4 regions of the Neorhizobium sp. 05N33 genome follow, and region 3 is predicted to be linked to each of the others. Evidence: predicted binding sites of a transcription regulator. Region 3 holds the regulator's gene; each other region holds the start of a gene.
What was found. Region 3 encodes PhoB, which activates phosphate uptake and scavenging genes when phosphate is short. Its sites were predicted from a motif close to TGTCATNNANCTGTCAT; they were not measured.
Positions count from the first base shown of each region.

Region 1 (5,476 bases), 190 kb from region 3:
ACGATCAACATCAGCAACACCGACTGCGCCGAGGACGAACCGATGTTCAGACCGACGTAACCGTCCTGATAGACCTTGTAGACGAGCGTGGTCGTCGCCTGCGCGGGCCCGCCGCCCGTCGTGGCATCCACGATCGGGAAGGTGTCGAACATCGTGTAGTTGACGTTGATGATGAACAGGAAAAACGTCGTCGGCGACAGAAGCGGCAGAGAGATGGTGAAGAAGCGCCTCACCGGGCCCGAACCGTCGATCGCGGCGGCCTCGATCAGCGACTGCGGCACCGACTGCAACCCGGCCAGGAAGAAAAGGAAGTTGTAGGAGATCTGCTTCCAGGCTGCCGCAATGATGATCAGGATCATCGCATGCGTGCCGTTGAGATCATGGTCCCAGCGAATGCCGACGCGCTCAAGGAAAAAGGGCAGCAGACCGGTGGATGTATTGAAGAGAAACCACCACAGGACGCCCGCCACGACAGGGGCGACGGCATAAGGCCAAACCAGCAGGGTGGTATAGATTCTGGCGGATCGCGTCACGCGGTTGACCGCGGCCGCGAACGCAAGGCCGAGCATCATCGAAAGGATGGTTACGGACACCGCGAATACGGCGGTGTGCCAAAGTGCATCCAGATAGTTCGGGTCCTCGATCAGCTGCCGATAATGGGTCAATCCGACGAAAACGGTAGAGAAACCAAAGGGATCTTCCCGCTCGAATGAAGACTTCACTGCCTGCGCGGCAGGCCAGATGAAGAAGACGAGCGTGATAGCGAGCTGGGGCGCGAGCAGCAAATAGGGCAGCAGGCGGTTATTGAAGGTTGTTCTTTTGGTATCCACCGTTCCCTCACCACAACGTAATAAGCAAGCAAGGGAGGGCCGGCGGTAGCCGGTCCTCCCTGCGGAGATCGGAACGATCAGTTCGAGTTGGCCGCCTCGAATTCACGCAGAAGCGCATTGCCGCGCTGCACTGCGCTGTCGAGCGACTGCTTGGCGTCCTTCTTGTTGGCGAGGAGTGCCTGGAACTCCTCGTCGATGATGGTGCGGACCTGGGTAAAGTTGCCGAACCGCACGCCCTTCGAATTTTCCGAGGGAGTACCGCGAGTGATCTGCTTGATGGCGATGTCGGAGCCGGGGTTCTTTTCGTAATAGCCCTGCTTCTGGCCGAGTTCGTAAGCAGCATTGGTGATCGGCAGATAACCGGTGAACTGGTGCCAATCAGCCTGGACATCCGGCTTGGAGAGATAGCTGAAGAACTTGGCTACACCCTTGTAGGTCGCCTTATCCTTGCCGTTCAGCACCCAGAGGGTGGCGCCGCCGATGATGGAGTTCTTCGGCTCCTTGATCTCATCGTCGTAATAAGGCAGCGGAGCGAAGCCCGGCGTGAAGTTCTTGGCGTTGTTGATGACCCCGGCGCGGCCTGCGGAGGAGTTCATCGTGATGGCGCATTCCTGCGAATAGAACATGGTCGCCGCCTGGTCGCCACCGACCGGGCCACCATACTTGAACAGGCCTTCGTCCTGCCACTTCTTCAGGTTTGCCCAGTGCTTGACCTGCAGAGGACCGTTGAAGGTGAATTCGGACTTCACGCCACCGAAACCGTTCTGCAGCGTGCCGAAAGGCTTATCATGCAGCGCCGAAAGGTTTTCGGTCTGGACCCAGGTAATCCAAGCCGAGGTGAGGCCGCACTTGGCAGCGCCGGAGGAAACGATCTTCTTCGAGAACTCCTCGACTTCCTTCCAGGTCTTCGGAGCAACTTCAGGATCAAGGCCGGCCTTTTTGAAGACGTCCTTGTTATAATACATGATCGGAGTGGAGGAATTGAAGGGCAGCGACAGGATGTTGCCCTTCGTATCGGAATAGTAGCCGGTAACCGGAGCCAGGAATGTCTTGGTGTCGAAGGGTTCGCCTTCGTCCGCCATCAGCTTGTAGACAGGATAGACGGCGCCCTTGGCAGCCATCATCGTGCCGGTGCCAACTTCGAAGACCTGGACGATAGCCGGTTGCTGGCCGGCGCGGAACGCGGCGATCGCGGCGGTCAACGTTTCCGGATAACTTCCTTTATAGACCGGAACGACTTTGTAGTCGGACTGGCTCTCGTTGAATTTCTGAGCGATTTCTTCAAGCTTCTTGCCGAGTTCGCCACCCATGGCATGCCACCAGGTGACTTCCGTCGCAGCAAGCGACGACGTTGCCGACAGCGCGACCGCGAATGCGGCCATTGAGAGTTTTCTCAACATTATTATTTCCTCCACCTTGATTGGTGTCGGCCCCCAAATAGGGTCCTCCCATGACACCACCGTTACAGTTTTATGTCATTTTTCTAACAGAGCAAGGACACTTGATTTGTTCGTTAGAATGCGTCGGGAAAATGCCGCGGCAGACGCCCTGGAAGCACTGCAATAATGTCGTAGCGCTGTGAAAGCGTCGCTACATGCTTCCGCTTCGAAAGCCACAGCGCGCTTGCCGCGCGAATACGGTTCTGGGTCATGTAGCCGACTGCGTCGATGGCTTCGCTTTCGCCTCTGCGCGCCTTGACCTCGACGAATATAACAAGGTCCCCCTTGCGGGCTATAAGATCGATCTCGCCGATCTTTGTGCGATAGCGAATGGCAAGGATGCGGTAGCCCTTCACAAACAGATAGAGCGCGGCGAGATACTCGGAGAGATGGCCTCTTTTATAAGCCTTCTGCCGCTCGGCCTTTCGCCGGTTCAGGCTGTTGTCATTGCGCTCCGCCGCCATCCTCGCCCTTCAACTCCAGGAGCCGCTGATAAAGAACCTTGCGGGCAAGTCCGGTGAGCCGCGCAGCCTCGGCAGCGGCTTTCGCGGCTGGCATAGAGGTTGAAAGCCGGCGCAGCAGCACGTCCACCTCGACTTCGCCGGGAGGCTCCTCGGCCTCGGGCGGCGCCAGAAGCAGCACGATCTCGCCCTTCACCACGCGGTCGTCGTCGTAATAGGCGGCGAGTTCCTCCAGGGTACCGCGGCGGAACTCCTCGAAAGTCTTGGTCAATTCGCGGCAGACCGTTGCGCGCCGGCCAGTTCCGAGCACTTCGGCGGCAGCGGCGAGCGTTGCGCCGATGCGATGCGGCGATTCGAAGAAGATCAGCGTTGCCGGCACTTTCGAAAGCTCGGCCAGCCGGTCGCGGCGGCCCTTGTCCTTGACCGGAAGGAAACCGGCAAACAGAAACGCGTCGGACGGCATGCCGGAACCGACGAGCGCTGCGAGCGGCGCAGAGGCGCCGGGGATCGGCACGACCTTGTGGCCGGCCTGGATCGCCATCTGACCAAGCCGGTAACCGGGATCGGAGACCAAGGGGGTGCCGGCATCGGAGACCAGCGCCACGGACTTTCCTTCTTCCAAAGCCGCGATCAGCTTCGGTCCGACGTCGTCGGAATTGTGCTCATGGTAGGCATAGGGCCGGTTGACGATGCCGTAGCGGTCGAGCAGGACGCGGGTCACCCGGGTATCCTCGCAGGCGAGCACATCGGCGCCGGAGAGTGTCTCCAGCGCCCTCAACGTGATGTCGCCGAGATTGCCGATCGGGGTCGCGACCAGATAAAGCGCCGGCTCCAATGGCCGCGCGGCCACGAAAGTATTGGCGACGCGATAGCCGCGCTGGCTGCTCTTCAAGTCATCGGTCAAGGGGCGTCACGCACAAAAGGATGGTCATGTGCCTTTATGGGCAAGCGGACCGGCTTCGGCAAGTAAAGCCCAAGCTGTTGAGAACGCATATTTTCTGTGTGCAGCGCGTGAGACAGATGCGAAATGACTTGCTAACGCCTTGTTCACCTCTTGCTTTTCGAACGGGTTGTCTGCCATTTTGCCGGTCCACATCATCCGGCTGGCCCAAAGCCGGCAGAATATCAGGGTCCGGCCCTGCCGGATCGCCACGGTCGAAAGCGATTGCGTCCATGCGTATTACTCTTGAGCGGTCAAACCTTCTGAAGTCGCTGAACCACGTGCATCGCGTGGTGGAGCGACGGAACACCATCCCGATCCTCTCCAACGTGCTGATGCGCGCGTCCGGCGCCGGTCTCGACCTGAAAGCGACCGACCTCGACCTCGAAATCACCGAAGCCCTTCCGGCCATGGTCGAGACTGCCGGCGCCACGACGGTTCCGGCGCACCTGCTTTACGAAATCGTCCGGAAGCTGCCGGATGGTTCGGAAGTGCTGCTCGCCACCAATCCGGACGGCAGCTCGATGACGGTGCAATCCGGCCGCTCGAAATTCTCGCTGCAGTGCCTGCCGGAATCCGACTTCCCCGACCTCACCGCCGGCAGCTTCACGCATACGTTCAAGCTGAAGGCGACCGATCTGAAAATGCTGATCGACCGCACCCAGTTCGCGATCTCCACCGAGGAGACCCGCTATTACCTGAACGGCATATTCTTCCACACGATCGAAGCCGATGGGGACCTGAAGCTTCGCGCAGTCGCGACCGATGGTCACCGCCTGGCCCGCGCCGATGTGAAGGCGCCATCGGGTTCCGAAGGCATGCCGGGCATCATCATTCCCCGCAAGACGGTCGGCGAACTCCAGAAACTGGTCGATGATCCGGAATCGGTGGTCACGGTCGAGGTTTCGGACGCCAAGATCCGCGTCACAATCGGCTCGATCGTCATGACCTCGAAGCTGATCGACGGCACCTTCCCGGATTACCAGCGCGTCATCCCGACAGGCAATGACAAGGAAATGCGCGTCGATTGCCAGAGCTTTACCAGGGCTGTCGACCGCGTCTCGACCATTTCCTCCGAGCGCGGCCGTGCCGTAAAGCTGTCGCTGACAGACGGCCAGCTGATGCTGACCGTCAACAATCCGGATTCGGGCAGCGCCACGGAAGAGGTTGCAGTCGGTTACGACAACGATCCGATGGAAATCGGCTTTAATGCCAAATACCTGCTCGACATTACCGCCCAGCTTTCGGGTGACGACGCGATCTTCATGCTGGCGGATGCCGGTTCTCCGACATTGGTGCGAGACACCGCGGGCGACGACGCGCTCTATGTCTTGATGCCGATGCGCGTTTAACATCATCAAGGCGGCCGGAAGCTCCGGCCGCCTTTTTCATGCGGTTTTCCCAGGTGCGACATTTTTCCTTGCTTTTGCGGCATCGGGGTTCCACATGGGGCAAAAGGGAGAGGATAAAAAAATGGAACTGCGCTTGAAGGAGCGGCTTGGCCGCAAGTTCGATGATGAGATCCGGTTCTTCAAAGGCTGGATCGATGGCCCGAAACGGGTCGGCGCGATCTGCCCCACCTCCTCCGTTACCGCCAAACGCATGGCAAGCGTCATCGACACGGCCTCCGGCCTGCCTGTCCTCGAACTCGGGCCCGGCACCGGCATCATCACCAAGGCGATCCTGAAGCACGGTATCTCGCCGGAAAACCTGGTCTCCATCGAATATTCGACCGATTTCTTCCAGCACCTAGTCCGCACCTATGAAGGCGTGAACTTCATCAATGGCGATGCCTTCGATCTCAAG
Region 1 covers NZ_JBFTNK010000002.1:534,541-540,016, forward strand. The annotation lists gene ugpA (sn-glycerol-3-phosphate ABC transporter permease UgpA) at 1-830, opposite strand, end outside; gene ugpB (sn-glycerol-3-phosphate ABC transporter substrate-binding protein UgpB) at 908-2,230, opposite strand; gene AC1DLT_RS06950 (YraN family protein) at 2,344-2,733, opposite strand; gene rsmI (16S rRNA (cytidine(1402)-2'-O)-methyltransferase) at 2,714-3,634, opposite strand; gene dnaN (DNA polymerase III subunit beta) at 3,904-5,022, shown strand; gene pmtA (phospholipid N-methyltransferase PmtA) at 5,144-5,476, shown strand, end outside.
Region 1: the regulator PhoB is predicted to act here: its motif matches at 2,292-2,308, upstream of ugpB (sn-glycerol-3-phosphate ABC transporter substrate-binding protein UgpB).

Region 2 (5,476 bases), 440 kb from region 3:
CATCAAGCGCTGGTTGTCGTCGCCGTAGGGGTTCTTGATCGCCGCGAGCAGCGTGTCCATGGAGATGCCGATGTCGTCGAGGCCGAGGTCTTCGGCGAGTTTGCCGACCTCGTCCGGCATCATCTCCTTCAGCGCATCTTCCAGCGCTTTCCCGAGCTTGTAGGAGGAGCGCGCCTCATCGGTATCGATGCCGAGCTTGATCGCCAGGCGATCGACGAGCTCGATCTTCAATTCGTTGGGGTCGGTTTTGTTGACGCTGAAAAGGGCGGAGGCGATCTTGTCGCGGGCGCGCCGGGCGTCTTCGCTGGCGCTGATCCGTGCTTCGACAACCGGATCGCTCTTCTTGCCGGTCCGCTGCTCTTCGTCTTTCTTGCGCTGTTCCTCGATGCCGTCGAGCATCGACTGCATCATGTTGGTCGCGGCAAGCCCATAAGTCTGCTGGGTAGGAAGCAACATGGCCCGAAATCCGGTCTCGTCGAAAGGTGCACCGCCAAGCAAAACTAGATTTGAAGGGTTAACGAGACGTTACCGGGTGGCTAGAACTTATGTCACCCTTTATCTATTCGGGCGGCCGCGGCTTCACCACCAGCGTCACCAGCACAAAACTCACGTAGAGAAGCAGGTACCAGGATCCAAGCTTGCCGAACGATACTATGTGCCAGGTCTTCTGTGTCGGATAGATCCAGGTGCCCGTCAGCGTTCCGATATTCTCCGCAAGCCAGAGGCAGGCCGAGGAAAGAAATGCGGCAAGCACCAGCGGCATCCGCAAAGTCGTCCGGTCGGTGGTGAAATGGATGTTCACCCGCCGGAACACGATCACGGTCGCCGCAAACAGAAGATAGCGGATGTCCGGCAGAAAATGATGGCTGAAGAAATTGGCATAAATGGCGATCGCCAGAAGCCCTGTCTGCCAAATTGGCGGATAATGGCTGAAGCGCATGTCGAAGATGCGGATCGTGCGGGCCATGAAGGAGCCGACTGCCGCATACATGAAGCCGGAAAACAACGGCATGCCGCCGATCTGGAGAAGCGATGTTTCCGGATAGGCCCATGACCCCATATGGACCTTGAATATCTCCATCACGGTTCCCGTGACGTGGTAGACGAGGATGACCCGGGCTTCCTCCCAGCTTTCCATCTTGAAGCGCAGGAACAAGATCTGGACCGTCAGGGCGGCGAGGAACAGGAAATCGTAGCGATGGACCGGCCAACCGGGTTGCCAGATGACTTTGGTGATGAGCAGCAGCGCCAGCATCATCGCCGCGAACAGGCAGGCCCAGGCCTGTTTCAGGCCGAACAGGATGAATTCTGAAAGCCACCATGGAAGCGGCGCGAGTGCGGCGCGAATAACAAGTCGCAGCGGCTCGAGGTAAGGCCCGGTCTCGTGTGCCGCCGGTCGTTCGCGATAGCCTTGATCCATCCGCCGGTCGGCCTATCAGCTATGGGCGAAGATATCGGCCTCTTCCCAACCCAGCAGGTCCAGCTTCGCCCGCGTCGGCAGGAATTCGAAACAGGCCTGGGCCAGTTCGGCGCGCTTGTCGCGCACCAGGCGGTAGGTCAGCTTGTCGCGCAGCGCATGCAGGTGGAGCACGTCGGAGGCCGCATATTCGAGTTGCGCCGGCGAAAGCACCTCGGCTGCCCAGTCGGATTGCTGCTGCGCCTTGGAAACGTCGACGTCGAGCATTTCCTTGAGATTGTCCTTGAGCCCGTGCCGGTCCGTGTAGGTGCGGGTCAGCCGCGAGGCGATCTTGGTGCAGAACACCGGCGTCGTGGTCACGCCGAACGTATGGAAGAGCACGGCGATGTCGAAGCGGCCGTAATGGAAGATCTTCTGGCGCGACGGATCGGCGAGCATGGCGACGAGATTGGGAGCTTCGTTCTGGCCGGCCGCGATGCGGATCACGTCTGCCGAACCGTCGCCCGGCGAAAGCTGCACGACGCAAAGCCGGTCACGACGGGGCACGAGGCCGAGCGTTTCCGTATCGATGGCGATCGCCCCGGTATATCGGGCTGCAGCGACCGCCGGAATATCGCCTTCATGATACCTGATCTCTGCCATGTCCGTCTCCGTCTGCCTGTCTGCAAAGATTCGCTATAAACCACGTTTTTCGCCAGGGATATGGGTGATCTTGGGAAGGCCGCACCGCCAGCGGTCAAATGTGTTTCATTACGCGACCGAATCCTGCGCGGGCATTTGCTCAGCCTTGCAGCTAATGCATTGCTGCATTGCAACCAAGTGGCTTGGCCTGCTTAAACGATTAGCCTATATGTTTGGTCATCGGGCGACGCACTCCTCCTCCCAGTGTTGCCTGATACGGATCGACAACATCCTCCTCCTCCCAGTTGTCGATCAAGTTTAAAGCCTGGCGCACCCTCCTCCCGCGCCAGGCTTTTTCCGTTTCTGGAGCAGGATTTCCTTCAAAACATTGCTTTTGCCTTACGACAGCCGAGGTGCCGCGATCTGTGATTGGCGTCACGTAGGTGTCACGCACCGCCGATATACGAAACCTCGCCTTCCCTTTGAACTTTTCGTGAGGTTACTATGCGCAAGATTTTTGCCGCTCTGGTCGTTTCGACCGCGCTCGCCGGCGCCGCCCAGGCTGCCACCGTTTATCCGCTGGATCGCGCCACGATCCTCAGCGGCTCCCCCTTCGATTTCAAGGTCGAGTTCAACTCCGTCGTAAAGCCGGAGGACGTCAAGATCACCGTCAACGGCCAGGATTACAAGACTGTTCTCGGCAAGGAAGTCCAGTTCGTCGCGGAAGAAAAGAACAAGGACAAGATCCTCGGTTCTGCCGTCATCCTGCGCGGCCTGACCATCGCCACCGCCGGCGATTACAAGGTCGAGATTTCGGCCGGTTCCGAGACCAAGACCGTCACCTGGAATGTCTACGGCACGGGTTCTGCCCCGAAGGCCAAGAATATCATCTTCATGCTCGGCGATGGCCTTTCGGTCGCGCATCGCACAGCTGCCCGCATCATGTCCAAGGGCATGACCGAAGGCAAGGCCAACGGCCGTCTCGCCATGGACGACCTCGACCATATGGCCTTCGTCGGCACCTCGGCGACCAACGCTGTCGACACCGACTCGGCCAACACGATGTCGGCCTACATGACCGGTCACAAGACCGCCGTGAACGCGATCGGCGTTTATGCCGACCGCACGCCGGACTCGCTGGACGACCCTAAGGTCGAAACGATTGCTGAAGCACTTCGCCGCCAGACCGGCAAGTCGATCGGTATCGTCGCCACCTCCGAAATCGAGGACGCGACGCCTGCCGCCGTCGTCTCCCACACCCGTAACCGCAACGACAAGGCCGATGTCGTCGGCATGCTGCTAGGCGTCAAGCCGGACGTGGTGCTCGGCGGCGGTTCTGCGTATTTCCTGCCGCAGGCGACTGCCGGCTCGAAGCGCAAGGACGACAAGGATTATGTCAAGCTCTTCAAGGATGCCGGCTACACGCTGGCCACCGACAAGAACGAACTTGCAGCCGGCGCAAACGCCAATGGGTTGCTGCTCGGCCTCTTCCATCCTGGCAACATGGACGTCACGCTTGACCGCGAATTCCTGAAGAAGGGAACCGTCGAAAAGTATCCGAACCAGCCGGGTCTGGTCGCCATGACCAAGGTCGCCCTCGATCGTCTTTCCAAGGATCAGGATGGTTTCTTCCTGATGGTCGAAGGATCCTCGATCGACAAGATGTCCCATCCGCTCGACTGGGACCGTGCCGTCATCGAAACCATCGAATTCGACCAAGCGATCGCGGTTGCCCGCGAATTCCAGAAGACCCATCCCGACACGCTGATCGTTGTCACCGGCGACCACACCCATGGCGTTTCGATCATCGGCACGGTTGACGACGACAAGCCGGGCACCGAGATGCGCGAAAAGGTCGGCACCTATGCCGAAGCCGGCTTCCCCAACTACAAGGACGAAAACGGCGACGGTTATCCGGACAAGATCGACGTTTCGCGCCGGCTGTTCCTTGCCGCCACCAACGGCCCGGACCACTACGAAACCTTCCGCCCGAAAATGGATGGCCCGTTCGTTCCGGCGATCCAGAACGAGAAGAAGGAATACGTTGCCAATGAGCAATACAAGAACGTGCCTGGCGCGGTCTTCGTTCAGGGCAATCTCCCGAAGAGCAGCGACAGCGGCGTTCACTCCGTCGACGACGTCGTCCTGCAGTCGTCCGGCCCCGGTTCGGAAGGCTTCAAGGGCTATATGGAAGAAAGCGACATCTACAAGGTGCTCGCCGATACTTTCGCGCTCGGCACCAAGCAGACCAACTAAGGTCTGACGCCCCGCCGCACCCGTGGTAGAACAACGCTCCCGGCCGAAACGCGGCCGGGAATAGCGTTTCAGGAGGGTTTCATGGAAAAGCTCTTTTCAAAGGGTTTCAGCCGCCGCTCCGTGCTCGGCCTGGCCGCCGCCGCAGCTCCGCTGCTTGCGGCAGCCCGTTCCGCCGCCGCTGCCGATGACCTCGGTTTTAACGAACTCTATGGCAAGTACAGCGTTCTCGGCCTGGAATTTTCCGACAAGGTGAAGAAGCTGGCGGGCCGCGAAGTGGCGATCCGCGGGTTCATGGCGCCGCCGCTGAAAGCGGAAGCGGCTTTCTTCGTGCTGACCGAAGTGCCGATGGCGCTTTGCCCCTTCTGCTCCTCAGATGCGGACTGGCCCGATAACATCGTCGTCATCTACCTCCACCGCAAGCAGACATTCACCCAGGCGAACGAAACGATCGAGGTGCGCGGCACCCTTGAGGTCGGCTCCTGGAGAGATCCCGATACCGGATTTGTCAGCCTCCTGAGGATCCGCGACGCTGCATATCAGGGCGCGTGAACATGCTTTCCTTGCGCATAGACAATCTGGCCATGTCATTCCCCGGTCTGAACAGCCCGGTTTTGCAGGTCGATTTTCTGACGATCGCAGCCGGCGAGCGCGTTGCCGTCACCGGCGGCTCCGGTTCCGGCAAGAGCACCTTCATCAATGTGATCACCGGGCTTGAGCGCCCCACCTCCGGAAAGGTCGTCTGGAGCGGCGAGGATATCGCCCGGCTTTCCGAGACCGCGCGCGACCGCTGGCGGGCAGAACATGTCGGCCTCGTGATGCAGGATTTCCATCTTTTTCCCGGCCTCTCGGCAGTCGAGAACGTGCTTCTGCCGGCGCGGCTGGCGCGGGTCGCCGATGCGGCGCTGATCGCCCGCGCCCACGATCTCCTCAAAAGCGTAGGCCTTTCCCGCCCGGGCCAGAAGATCGAGACCATGTCGCGCGGCGAAATGCAGCGCGTGGCGATCGCTCGCGCGGTGTTACGCAAACCGGGCGTGATCGTTGCCGACGAACCGACCGCGAGCCTTGATGTCGAGGCCGGCGAGACAGTCGGCCGGCTGCTTCTGGATATGGCCGGCGAAACCGGAAGCACTCTGATCGTCGTTTCCCATGACCAGCGCCTGATCGACCGGCTCGATCGCCGCA
Region 2 covers NZ_JBFTNK010000002.1:788,331-793,806, reverse strand. The annotation lists gene AC1DLT_RS08350 (hypothetical protein) at 1-456, opposite strand, end outside; gene AC1DLT_RS08345 (DUF817 domain-containing protein) at 560-1,420, opposite strand; gene AC1DLT_RS08340 (ribonuclease D) at 1,436-2,059, opposite strand; gene AC1DLT_RS08335 (alkaline phosphatase) at 2,543-4,294, shown strand; gene AC1DLT_RS08330 (hypothetical protein) at 4,376-4,843, shown strand; gene AC1DLT_RS08325 (ABC transporter ATP-binding protein) at 4,846-5,476, shown strand, end outside.
Region 2: the regulator PhoB is predicted to act here: its motif matches at 2,472-2,488, upstream of AC1DLT_RS08335 (alkaline phosphatase).

Region 3 (5,476 bases):
CCCGACAGGAACAGCGTCTCGCCACCGAGTTGGCGCATGCCGACATCGAAGGATACGCGGGTGCGGGTGGAAGGCTTTTCAAAGATCATCGCCAGCATCTTGCCGGCCAGCGGCTTTTCCGCCGTCCCGGCCTTGGTGGCCTGCTTGCGGATTTTCGCGTCGTCGAGAATGCTGCGCAGATCAGCCGGGGAAACGGCGGAAAGATCGAGGAAATGCTTGGGAGATGCCATGTGATGTTCCCTGTGACGTGGGAAACCTACAACGGCATCCCCCTTTTTGCCCGCTCAGGCCGATTTCTTCATTTCCGAGGCGGAGAGCTTTTCCGCCGCTTTCTCGATGCGGGAGAGACCCTCGCGAGCTTCCTCCGCCGTGACTGTGAGCGGTGGCAGGAGACGCACCACGTTGTCACCGGCCGGAACGGCCAGCATATGTTCGCCGCGCATGGCGGCAACCAAGTCGCCCGCCGGCACCTTGGCCTTCACGCCGAGCAGCAGGCCTTCGCCGCGGATATCCTCGATGACGCTGGGGAAACGATCCTTTAGGCTGGCTAGCCCCTGCCGCAAGACCAACGTGACGTCGCGGACATTTTCCAGGAAGCCGTCCCCCAGGATCACGTCGAGCACGGCATTGCCGACCGCCATGGCCAGAGGGTTGCCGCCGTAGGTGGTGCCGTGGGTGCCGGCTGTCATACCGGACGCAGCTTCCGCCGTGGCAAGGCAGGCCCCGAGCGGGAACCCGCCGCCGATGCCCTTGGCGAGCGCCATGATGTCGGGCGAAACGCCCGTCCATTCATAGGCGAACAGTTTGCCGGTGCGGCCGACGCCGGTCTGGACCTCGTCGAAGATCAACAGCAGGCCGTTGTCGTCGCAGATCTGCCGCAGCGCAGCCAAGAATTCCTTTGGAACCGGCCGGATGCCGCCCTCGCCCTGGATCGGCTCGATGAGGATCGCCGCGGTCGCATCGGTGATCGCAGCCTTCAAAGCGTCCATATCGCCGAACGGCACCTGATCGAAGCCTTCGACCTTGGGGCCGAAACCTTCGAGATATTTCGCCTGGCCGCCCGCAGCGATGGTCGCCAACGTGCGGCCATGGAAGGCGCCCTCGAAGGTGACGATGTGGAAGCGTTCCGGATGGCCCTTCACGAACTGGTAGCGGCGCGCGGTCTTGATGGCGCATTCGAGCGCCTCCGCACCGGAATTGGTGAAAAACACCTTATCCGCGAAAGAGTTGTCGGCGAGGCGGCGCGACAGCGTCTCCTGGCCGGGCTGCTCGAAGAGGTTGGACGTGTGCCAGACCTTGTCGGCCTGCGCCTTCAGCGCGCCGACGAGATGCGGGTGGCCATAACCGAGCGAATTGACGGCGATGCCCGCGCCGAAGTCGAGATATCGCTCTCCACTTTCCGTCACAAGCCATACGCCCTCGCCGCGTTCAAAACGCAGCGGAGCCCGGGCAAACGTGTCGAAAAGCGCGGCTTCAGCCATGGCGACATCACTCCTCTAGGCAGTCAAAAAAGGCCGACAAAACCGGCCAGAAAAACCAAAAATGCCGCCCACTGGGCGGCGGGGGCACTATCGGGGTTTAGGCCGTCAATGTCAACAAAGCTCGGTGTTTTAGGCGCGTTACGACCGGAACCCGACAGGCGCTGGCTTCTGTGACAAAAAAGACTCTCCATCACAGCAAGTTGGGGAAAACCACGAAATCGAATCCCGCAGATTCCTCCGACTCTTGCCACGGAGTCAGCCTCACACTAGGTTAATGATCAATTACTAGACTGCATGCGGCGGAACTAGTCACCTCAAGCATAGATATAGTGGGTGCTGCGAAATGATTTTCGCAGCAAAGGTGGAAGGATTCTGCATGCCAGCAACGTTCAAAGGCGGAGAACGGGCATGAACTGGACAGACGAGCGTGTCGAGAAGCTCAAAAGATTGTGGTCGGAGGGCCTGAGCGCCAGCCAGATCGCAGCACAACTTGGTGGCGTAAGCCGAAATGCCGTGATCGGCAAGGTGCATCGTCTCAGCCTGCCGGGCCGGGCGAAAGCTGGCGGTACGGTTGCGACCGGCCGCGCATCGGCTGCCAAGCGCACGACATCGGCGCCGCGGGCTCCGAACTATGCGTCGCGGGTCACGACCCGGACCGTTACCCGCGCCGTCGGCGCGACGATGGTCAAGGAAGAGATCGAGATCGAACCCTACCAGGAGATGGAATATCGTCCCGCCTCCAACGTAGTCGTGCCGATCTCCCGCCGCCTTGCATTGACGGAACTCACCGAGCGCACCTGCAAATGGCCGGTCGGCGACCCGCTCAAGGAAGACTTCCACTTCTGCGGCTGTGAATCCCCGGATGCATCGCCCTATTGCGGTTACCACGCAAAGCTTGCCTACCAGCCGGTCAACGAGCGCCGCAAGGTTGCCGCTCGGGTCTGAGCGGCGGCGCGACACGAGGCGAAATCGAAGGCGGGCTCAGGCCCGCTTTTTGTTGTGTATGGCAGATATGCCGGCCAAGCCTTGCTCCGGATCGGCATTCCACCTATCTGAAAGACAGTGAGGACGACCTCCCCCATTCGGGCAGAAACTCCGGGACGGCCCGGAAAGCACCCCAGGAGGTCATCATGCGCACGACACGCGACCGTATCCGCCATGCCATCAGCTTCGAACTGATCGGGCTTGCTCTCATCACACCACTCGGCTCCTTCGCCTTCGGCATGCCGGCCGCCGATATCGGCGTGGTCGGCATCGGCAGCGCGACGATCGCCACTGGCTGGAACTATCTCTACAATCTCGGCTTCGACCACCTGATGCAGCGCTTTACCGGCGGCACGCAGAAAAACACCGCCATACGCGTGGCGCATGCGGTGCTGTTCGAACTTGGACTGCTGATCACGCTTCTGCCGCTGATCGCCTGGTATCTCGGTATAAGCCTCGTCCATGCGCTGACGATGGACGTGTCGTTCGCGGTCTTCTACGTGGTCTATGCCTTCGTGTTCAACTGGGCCTACGACCGGATTTTTCCGCTGCCGGAATGGCAGCGGCAGACCGAGGCGGCTTAAAGCCGCCTCTCAGGATTCCATTGAATAACCCGCGCCGCGGACGGTGCGGATGACATCCTGCATATTGGAGAAGTTGAGCGCCTTCCTGAGACGCCCGACATGCACGTCGACGGTGCGTTCGTCGACATAGATGTCGTGACCCCAGACGCCGTCCAGAAGCTGCGACCGCGAAAAGACGCGGCCGGGCGAGGCCATCAGGAATTCCAGCAGGCGGAACTCGGTCGGGCCAAGGCGCACTTCGCGGCTCTTGCGGTGAACGCGATGAGTTTCCCGGTCGAGTTCGATATCGCCGCAGCGGAGAACGCTGGAGAGCACCTCGGGACGGGCGCGGCGAAGCATCGCCTTGACGCGGGCCATCAGTTCAGGCGTCGAGAAGGGCTTCACCACATAGTCGTCGGCACCGGTGGCGAGGCCGCGAACACGTTCGCTCTCCTCGCCGCGGGCCGTCAGCATGATGATCGGCAGGCGCTCCGTTTCCGGGCGCATGCGCAGCCGGCGGCAGAGTTCGATGCCGGAAACGCCGGGCAGCATCCAGTCCAGGATCAGGAGGTCCGGTACCCGCTCCTGAAGCCGAATTTCGGCTTCGTCGCCCCGCAAAACGGTATCGACCTCATAACCCTCGGCTTCCAGATTGTAACGAAGAAGCACGCTCAGCGCTTCTTCGTCTTCTACGACAGCGATTTTCGGCAGCATTCTTGGCCTGCTCCGTCAGTTCTATTCGGTGATCGCGCCGAGCGTGTTCGACGAGTCGTCCTTCGGACGGTCGCCTTCCGGCTGGGCGCCCGTCGTCATGTAGTAGATGGTCTCGGCGATGTTGGTGGCGTGGTCGCCGATACGCTCGATATTCTTGGCGCAGAACAGCAGATGCGTGCAGGTGGTGATGTTGCGCGGATCCTCCATCATGTAGGTGAGGAGCTCGCGGAACAGCGAGGTGTACATCGCGTCGATTTCCTCGTCGCGGCTGCGGATCGCCTCGGCCTTTTCCGCCGAACGCGTCGAATAGACGTCGAGGACGTCCTTGAGCTGCACGAGGGCGAGATCGGAGAGATGCTCCAGGCCGCGGGCGAGCTTGCGCGGAACGCCGGTGCCCTGAACCGCGATGACGCGCTTGGCGGTGTTCTTGCCAAGGTCGCCGACGCGCTCCAGATCGGAGGCGATGCGCAGCGAACCGACGATCTCGCGAAGGTCGGCTGCGACCGGCTGGCGGCGGGCGATCGTGATGATCGCCTTGTCGCCGATCTCGCGCTCGGCGTGATCGAGGATCACGTCGTCGGAGATGACCTTCTGGGCGAGTGCGGCATCGGAATTGACCAGCGCGCGCACGGCGTCCGAGCACATCTGCTCGGCGAGGCCGCCCATTTCGGAGATACGGCGGCTCAGGTATTTCAGTTCGTCGTCATAAGCCGACAGGATATGGGTCGATGCCATCTTCTAGTCCTCAAAATTGATTTTCAGGCGGCACAGTCGACTGGATCAGCCGAAACGGCCCATGATGTAATCCTGGGTGCGCTGGTCGTCGGGATTGGTGAACATCTTGTCGGTGTCGTTCTCCTCGACGAGCTGGCCGAGATGGAACATGGCGGTGCGCTGCGAGACGCGGGCAGCCTGCTGCATCGAGTGCGTCACGATGACGATCGTGTAGTTGGCACGAAGTTCATGGATGAGTTCTTCAACCTTGGCGGTCGCGATCGGATCGAGAGCCGAGCAGGGTTCGTCCATGAGGATGACTTCCGGCGACACGGCGATCGCGCGGGCGATGCACAGACGCTGCTGCTGACCGCCGGAGAGGCCGGTGCCGGATTCATGCAGGCGATCCTTGACTTCGGTCCAGAGGCCGGCGCGCTGCAGGCTCGCCTCGACGATCTGATCCATGTCGGCCTTGTTCTTGGAAAGACCGTGGATGCGCGGACCGTAGGAAATGTTTTCGTAGATGGTCTTCGGGAACGGGTTCGGCTTCTGGAAAACCATGCCGACGCGGGCGCGAAGTTCCACGACGTCGATGTTATTGTCGTAGATATCGTCCGTGTCGAGGGTGATCTTGCCGGTGACGCGGCAATTCTCGATCGTGTCGTTCATGCGGTTGAGGCAGCGCAGGAAGGTGGACTTGCCGCAACCGGAAGGACCGATGAGAGCCGTCACAGTGTTTTCGCGGACGTTGAGGTTCACGTCGAAAAGCGCACGCTTTTCGCCGTAATAAACAGAAACGTCCTTACCGATCATCTTGTGGGAAGCATCGCTCATCTTTTGGTCCAGCGCCTTTTCTACTGCCGATTCTGACATCATATTCATTGTCATACTCCTTCTACCAGCGCCGCTCGAAGCGACGCCGCAAGAGAATTGCGCCAACATTCATTAGGATGAGAAACAGGAGCAGGATGATGATTGCTCCCGAGGTACGCTCGACGAACGCGCGCTCAGCTTCGTTCG
Region 3 covers NZ_JBFTNK010000002.1:349,372-354,847, forward strand. The annotation lists gene argF (ornithine carbamoyltransferase) at 1-230, opposite strand, end outside; gene AC1DLT_RS05965 (acetylornithine transaminase) at 285-1,481, opposite strand; gene AC1DLT_RS05970 (GcrA family cell cycle regulator) at 1,890-2,426, shown strand; gene AC1DLT_RS05975 (PACE efflux transporter) at 2,612-3,049, shown strand; gene phoB (phosphate regulon transcriptional regulator PhoB) at 3,059-3,742, opposite strand; gene phoU (phosphate signaling complex protein PhoU) at 3,764-4,477, opposite strand; gene pstB (phosphate ABC transporter ATP-binding protein PstB) at 4,523-5,338, opposite strand; gene pstA (phosphate ABC transporter permease PstA) at 5,352-5,476, opposite strand, start outside.

Region 4 (5,476 bases), on a different contig from region 3:
GACGGTACCGGTATAGGCTTTTTCAGGCGGCGCGGGCGGCAGGGCTGCGCCCATCCGCTGGTAGAGTTCGACGCCGCCCGAGGGAACGATCCCGCTCGGCTGGCCATCTGGCTCCTTGGTTCCCTTTGCTGAGCCCGGAACCGGCTGGATCTCGACCCGACCCTTTTTCATCGGCTGGAAATTGGGCTCCACCGGCCGGGTCACGGCCCTGGAATTCGCCTGCGCCAGCGCAAGGCAAGGCATTGCCGCCGAAGCGATGAACGTCGCCAGCAGCCCTTTGAGAATCACGCGGGAAAGGCGGTTCGACGGCATGGGCTCCATCAAGCCCCAAACCGTGGCGCTTTTTCGTCCAGAATTGCGTTGACTTCGGCGACCGCGGCGCCGGGGCCCTGGGGGTTGGAAAATACCGCTTCCCTGAGCGCCACGAACTCCGCACCGGTCTCCGCGACGGCAAGCGCCGAGGAGGTATCGGTGCCGCCCATGACGATGCAGGGAATCTCGATCATCGATGCCCACCATTCGCCGAGCGCGAGGTTTTTCGGATGTGCTTCCGGCTTGATATCACCGTCGAGCTTGCCGAAGAAGATATAGTCGGGACGATGTTCGCCGATCGCAAGCGCCTGATGCCGGTCGCCCGCCCCGCCGGTGCCAACGATCATCTTCGGCACGAATTTCTCGATCGCCTCTCCCAGCTCGGTGAGGTCTCCGCCAAGATGCAGGCCATCCGCCTTGATGCGCCCGGCCACCCGGCTGTCGCCGGAGATCAGCGCGGCAGCACCCGCCGCCTGGATCAGTTCGACCAGTGCCTCCGCGCGCTTCTGGAACGCCTGGTCGTCGAGGCCATATTGCGGCACGATCACCGAGGCGACGTCGCCGCCGGCAAGTGCTGCTTCGAGATCCTTGGCCTGCTGATCGGCATCGTCATATTGCGGCACGATCAGCACCAGGCGGCAGCGGTCTTCCTGTCCGGTCATGTTTCTTCCCGTTCGGCGGATCGACTTATGAAATCCGCACTCGTTTTCTGTCCGCAAATTCGATAGACCGGACCGCCTGCCGGATCAACCATTCCCTCATCACCCGCCTGAGTCTTCATGCCCGATACGCTTAGCTTCGCGTTCTTCACCTTCGCCATCCCCGCCGTTCTGCTTGTCGGCCTCTCGAAAGGAGGCATTGGCGGCGCCATCGGGTTGCTCGGTGTGCCGCTGATGTCGCTCGCCGTGGACCCGGTCAAGGCGGCGGCGATCTTCCTGCCGATCCTGATCGTCATGGATATCGTCGCATTATGGTCCTGGCGGAACTTCAACGATCCCAGAACGCTGCTGATGATCCTGCCCGGCGGCATCATCGGTATCGCGCTCGGTTGGGCGACCTCGGCCTATGTCTCCGACAATGCGCTGCGCCTCGTCATCGCCGCGGCGACGCTCCTGTTTACCGTGCGTTATTTCTGGCAGGTCTACGGTCCTCGCTCCAACCAGCCGAGGGCTCCCCTGCCGCACCGCCCGGCCGCCGCCACGTTCTGGGGCGCCTTGTCCGGTTACGCAAGTTTCGTCGCCCATGCCGGCGGACCGCCTTTCCAGATCTACGTGCTGCCGATGCGGCTCGATCCGAAATCCTACACCGGCGCCAGCATCCGCTTTTTTGCGATCGTCAACGCGGTCAAGGTCATCCCTTATTTCCTGCTGGGCGCGCTCGACGCGGAGAACCTCACCATATCCGCGACGCTACTGCCGGTGGCCCTGATCGCGACCATGCTCGGCGCGGCCATCGTCAAGCATCTGAAGGCGGAGACCTTCTATCCGATGACTTACGGTCTGGCATTCTGTGCGGGATTGAAACTGCTGTGGGACGGCCTGCCGTTCTGACCCGGCAATGCAGGCGCGGCGTCGCTAAAAAAGCAACGCAAAATAAGGCAATCCATATTGTTGCGATGCACAATAAATCTTGCCGTCACCGGGCGTTTACCGTAAGTTCAACGCATGACAACCGTTGACCCCTTTGCAGCCATAGCTGATCCTAACCGGCGGTATCTGCTGGAGGAATTGCGGCGCGCCCCGAAAACCGTAAACGAACTTGCGCAAGGCCTGCCAATCAGCCGGCCCGCGGTGTCGCAGCACTTGAAGGCGCTTCTGGACAGCAATTTGGTGAATGTGACGGCGGAAGGCACGCGGCGCATCTATTCCGTCAATAGCAAGGGCTTCGACAGGCTGAACCTGTGGCTCGATCAATTCTGGTCGTGACGACCGGGGCTTTTAAATCTTTTTGGATTTTGTGGTCCCCCGCACCACGACCAGAACCTTGTCATTGATATTTCTGGATTATTTTGCCGCCTTCATTATGCGCCTCTAACTGATGAAACAATGGGCGAGCGGCGGGTTCTCCTACTGAGGAACTAATGACGCGTGGATGCCTTTATGCGCTGCATTTGGTCCTTGATGCGCAGCTTACGCCGCTTGAGATCGGCTATTTCACGGTCGTCGGCGGAGGGTGACGCGAGAATTGCCTGGAGCTCCTCCTCCAAAGCACCATGCTTCTTTTCAAGCGATGCGATATGAGCCTGGACGGTCATGTGGCATGTTCCTTCCTTAGTACCTACCACGGCATTCCCTAATGCCGAGGCTTCAGGTTTACGAAGGAAGTGTGACACGATCGGCTGGCTTTGTCGAAGGTGAAATCATGGTTTCAAGGAGGCAAATTCGTGACCTTGTCTAACTTCCCGTTAACGCGGTTTGGTGGTAGAGGCTTGCGGAGAATGCCGGCGACCGCTGAAATGCCGGGCGTGAGAATGGGGACTGGAATATGGCAGATCAGGAACAGGCGGATGTCCGGCTGGTGCTCGCGAAACTTCGACAGGAACACGAGGATTACGACGCCGCCATCAATGCCATGATCCAGGTCGGCTGCGACGCTCTTCGCGTGCAGCGCATGAAAAAGAAGAAACTGTCGCTGAAGGACAAGATGACTCAGCTCGAAGATCAGATTGTTCCCGACATTATCGCGTAAGGGTCCCGCCATGTCTGAAAGACCTGCCGTCGCCATCATCATGGGTAGCCAGTCCGACTGGGAAACCATGAAGAACGCCGCCGATACGCTGGAAGCGCTCGATATCGGCTACGAGGCCCGTATCATCTCGGCGCACCGCACGCCGGAGCGGATGATGCAGTTCGCTAAGGGCGCCCGCGCCGAAGGGTTCCAGGTCATCATCGCCGGTGCCGGCGGTGCGGCACACCTGCCCGGCATGACCGCCGCCATGACGCCGCTGCCGGTTTTCGGCGTGCCGGTTCAGTCGAAGGCGCTGTCCGGCCAGGACAGCCTGCTGTCGATCGTCCAGATGCCGGCAGGCATTCCGGTCGGTACTCTTGCCATCGGCCGGGCCGGCGCCATTAACGCCGCCCTGCTGGCAGCCGCGGTTCTCGCGCTCAACGACGATGAGATCGCCGACCGGCTCGACGAATGGCGCGCCCGCCAGAGTGCGGCGGTTGCCGACTACCCAATCGACGAGGCTCCATGACTGTCCACACGATCGGCATCATCGGCGGCGGCCAGCTCGGCCGCATGCTGGCCATGGCCGCGGCCCGGCTGAACTTCCGCACGATCGTGCTCGAACCGCAGGCCGACTGCCCGGCAGCCCAGGTCGCCAACGCCCAGATCACTGCCGCCTATGACGATCCGGCAGCGCTCGCCGAACTCGCCAGCCGCTGCGACGTCGTCACCTACGAATTTGAGAACGTGCCGGTCACCGCCGCCGAGGTGCTGCAGCGCTCGGTGCCGGTCTATCCGCCGGCCAAGGCGCTCGACGTCTCCCAGGACCGGCTGACCGAAAAGCGCTTTCTCAATTCCTGCGGCATCGAGACCGCCCGATTCCATGCCGTCGACAGCCAGTCCGACCTCGAAAAGGCGCTCGCCGATTTCGGCGGCCAAGGCGTCCTGAAGACCCGCCGGATGGGTTATGACGGCAAGGGCCAGCGCGTCTTCCGCTCCGCCGAGGACAAACCCGCCGGCGCCTATGAGGCGCTCGGCGGCGTGCCACTGATTCTGGAAAGTTTCGTGCCCTTCGAACGCGAAGTGTCGATCATCGCCGCCCGCGCCAAGGACGGCACGGTCGCCTGCTACGATCCAGCCGAAAACGTCCACCGCAACGGCATTCTCCACACCTCCACCCTGCCCGCCACGATCACCGAAGCGACGGCGAAGACCGCCCGCGAATCGGCCGAGAAGCTGCTCGCGGCGCTGGATTATGTGGGCGTCATCGGCATGGAGTTCTTCGTGATGGCGGATGGCACGCTGATCGCCAACGAGATCGCCCCGCGCGTCCACAATTCCGGCCACTGGACCGAAGCCGCCTGCGTCGTGTCGCAGTTCGAGCAGCATATCCGTGCTGTCGCAGGCCTGGCCCTCGGCAACCCCGTCCGCCATTCCGACTGCGTGATGACCAACCTCATCGGCGACGACATTCTGGACGTACCCGCCTGGCTCTCCCGCGATGAGGTTCTGGTCCATCTCTACGGCAAGACGGAATCCCGACCGGGCCGGAAAATGGGCCATGTAACCGAATTGAAGGGCCCGAAAACGTCGTCACAAGGTTGACATGCAGATTGGCTCGGGTTATCTGCACGCCCAACTGAGAGCGCGCCCCTCGAAGAATCTTGGCGGCGCGCTTTTGATTGATAGACATGCGGCTTCGCGCCCACAGACTGCTGGACCAGGAAAATGAAGATCAAGAACTCGCTTAAGGCGCTGAAGGCTCGTCACCGCGATAACCGTCTGGTTCGCCGCAAGGGCCGCGTTTACATCATCAACAAGATGAACCCGCGCTTCAAGGCTCGTCAGGGCTGATATCGGCGTTCGGTTCCGGTCTTTGACCGCAGCCGATCAAATTGTCGGTAACACGACAAATCGGGTTTGACCTTCGGCGCAGGCGGATTACGTTATTCGCATGCGCTATTTTCGTTTCAGTACCCTGATTCTCGCCGCGAGCCTTGCCGCTTCGTCCGCTCTTGCTCAGACCGCGACACCCAAGCCGCCCGCAGCCCCGCCTGCCGCCGCTCCCGTCGTTCCGGCCGTCGCCCAGAAACCGGGCCGGCCCGTGGATGCTTTGTTCGATGCCCTGAAGCGCGAACGCAATCCGGAAAAGGCACGCGGTATCGCCAGCCAGATCATTGCCGACTTGAACGATTCGGGCAGCGCCACCGTCAACCTGCTGATGCAGTGGTCTGCAACCGCCATCAAGGAAAAGCGCAATGCCGCGGCACTTGATTTCCTCGATCAGGTGACGGTCCTCGATCCCGCCTTCGCCGAGGGCTGGAACCGCCGCGCCACATTGCATTACACGATGGGCGACGCCCGCAAATCCATGGCCGACATCGCCGAGGTGCTGAAGCGCGAGCCGCGCCATTTCGGAGCGCTTGCCGGCATGGCCGGTATCCTGACGGAAGCTGGCAAGGACGAGCTTGCGCTGAAGGCATGGCAGGATTATCTG
Region 4 covers NZ_JBFTNK010000003.1:388,778-394,253, reverse strand. The annotation lists gene AC1DLT_RS10665 (tetratricopeptide repeat protein) at 1-321, opposite strand, end outside; gene AC1DLT_RS10660 (thiamine phosphate synthase) at 321-974, opposite strand; gene AC1DLT_RS10655 (sulfite exporter TauE/SafE family protein) at 1,092-1,862, shown strand; gene AC1DLT_RS10650 (ArsR/SmtB family transcription factor) at 1,977-2,237, shown strand; gene AC1DLT_RS10645 (YdcH family protein) at 2,390-2,566, opposite strand; gene AC1DLT_RS10640 (YdcH family protein) at 2,797-3,000, shown strand; gene purE (5-(carboxyamino)imidazole ribonucleotide mutase) at 3,011-3,508, shown strand; gene AC1DLT_RS10630 (5-(carboxyamino)imidazole ribonucleotide synthase) at 3,505-4,584, shown strand; gene ykgO (type B 50S ribosomal protein L36) at 4,708-4,833, shown strand; gene AC1DLT_RS10620 (tetratricopeptide repeat protein) at 4,934-5,476, shown strand, end outside.
Region 4: the regulator PhoB is predicted to act here: its motif matches at 2,627-2,643, upstream of AC1DLT_RS10645 (YdcH family protein).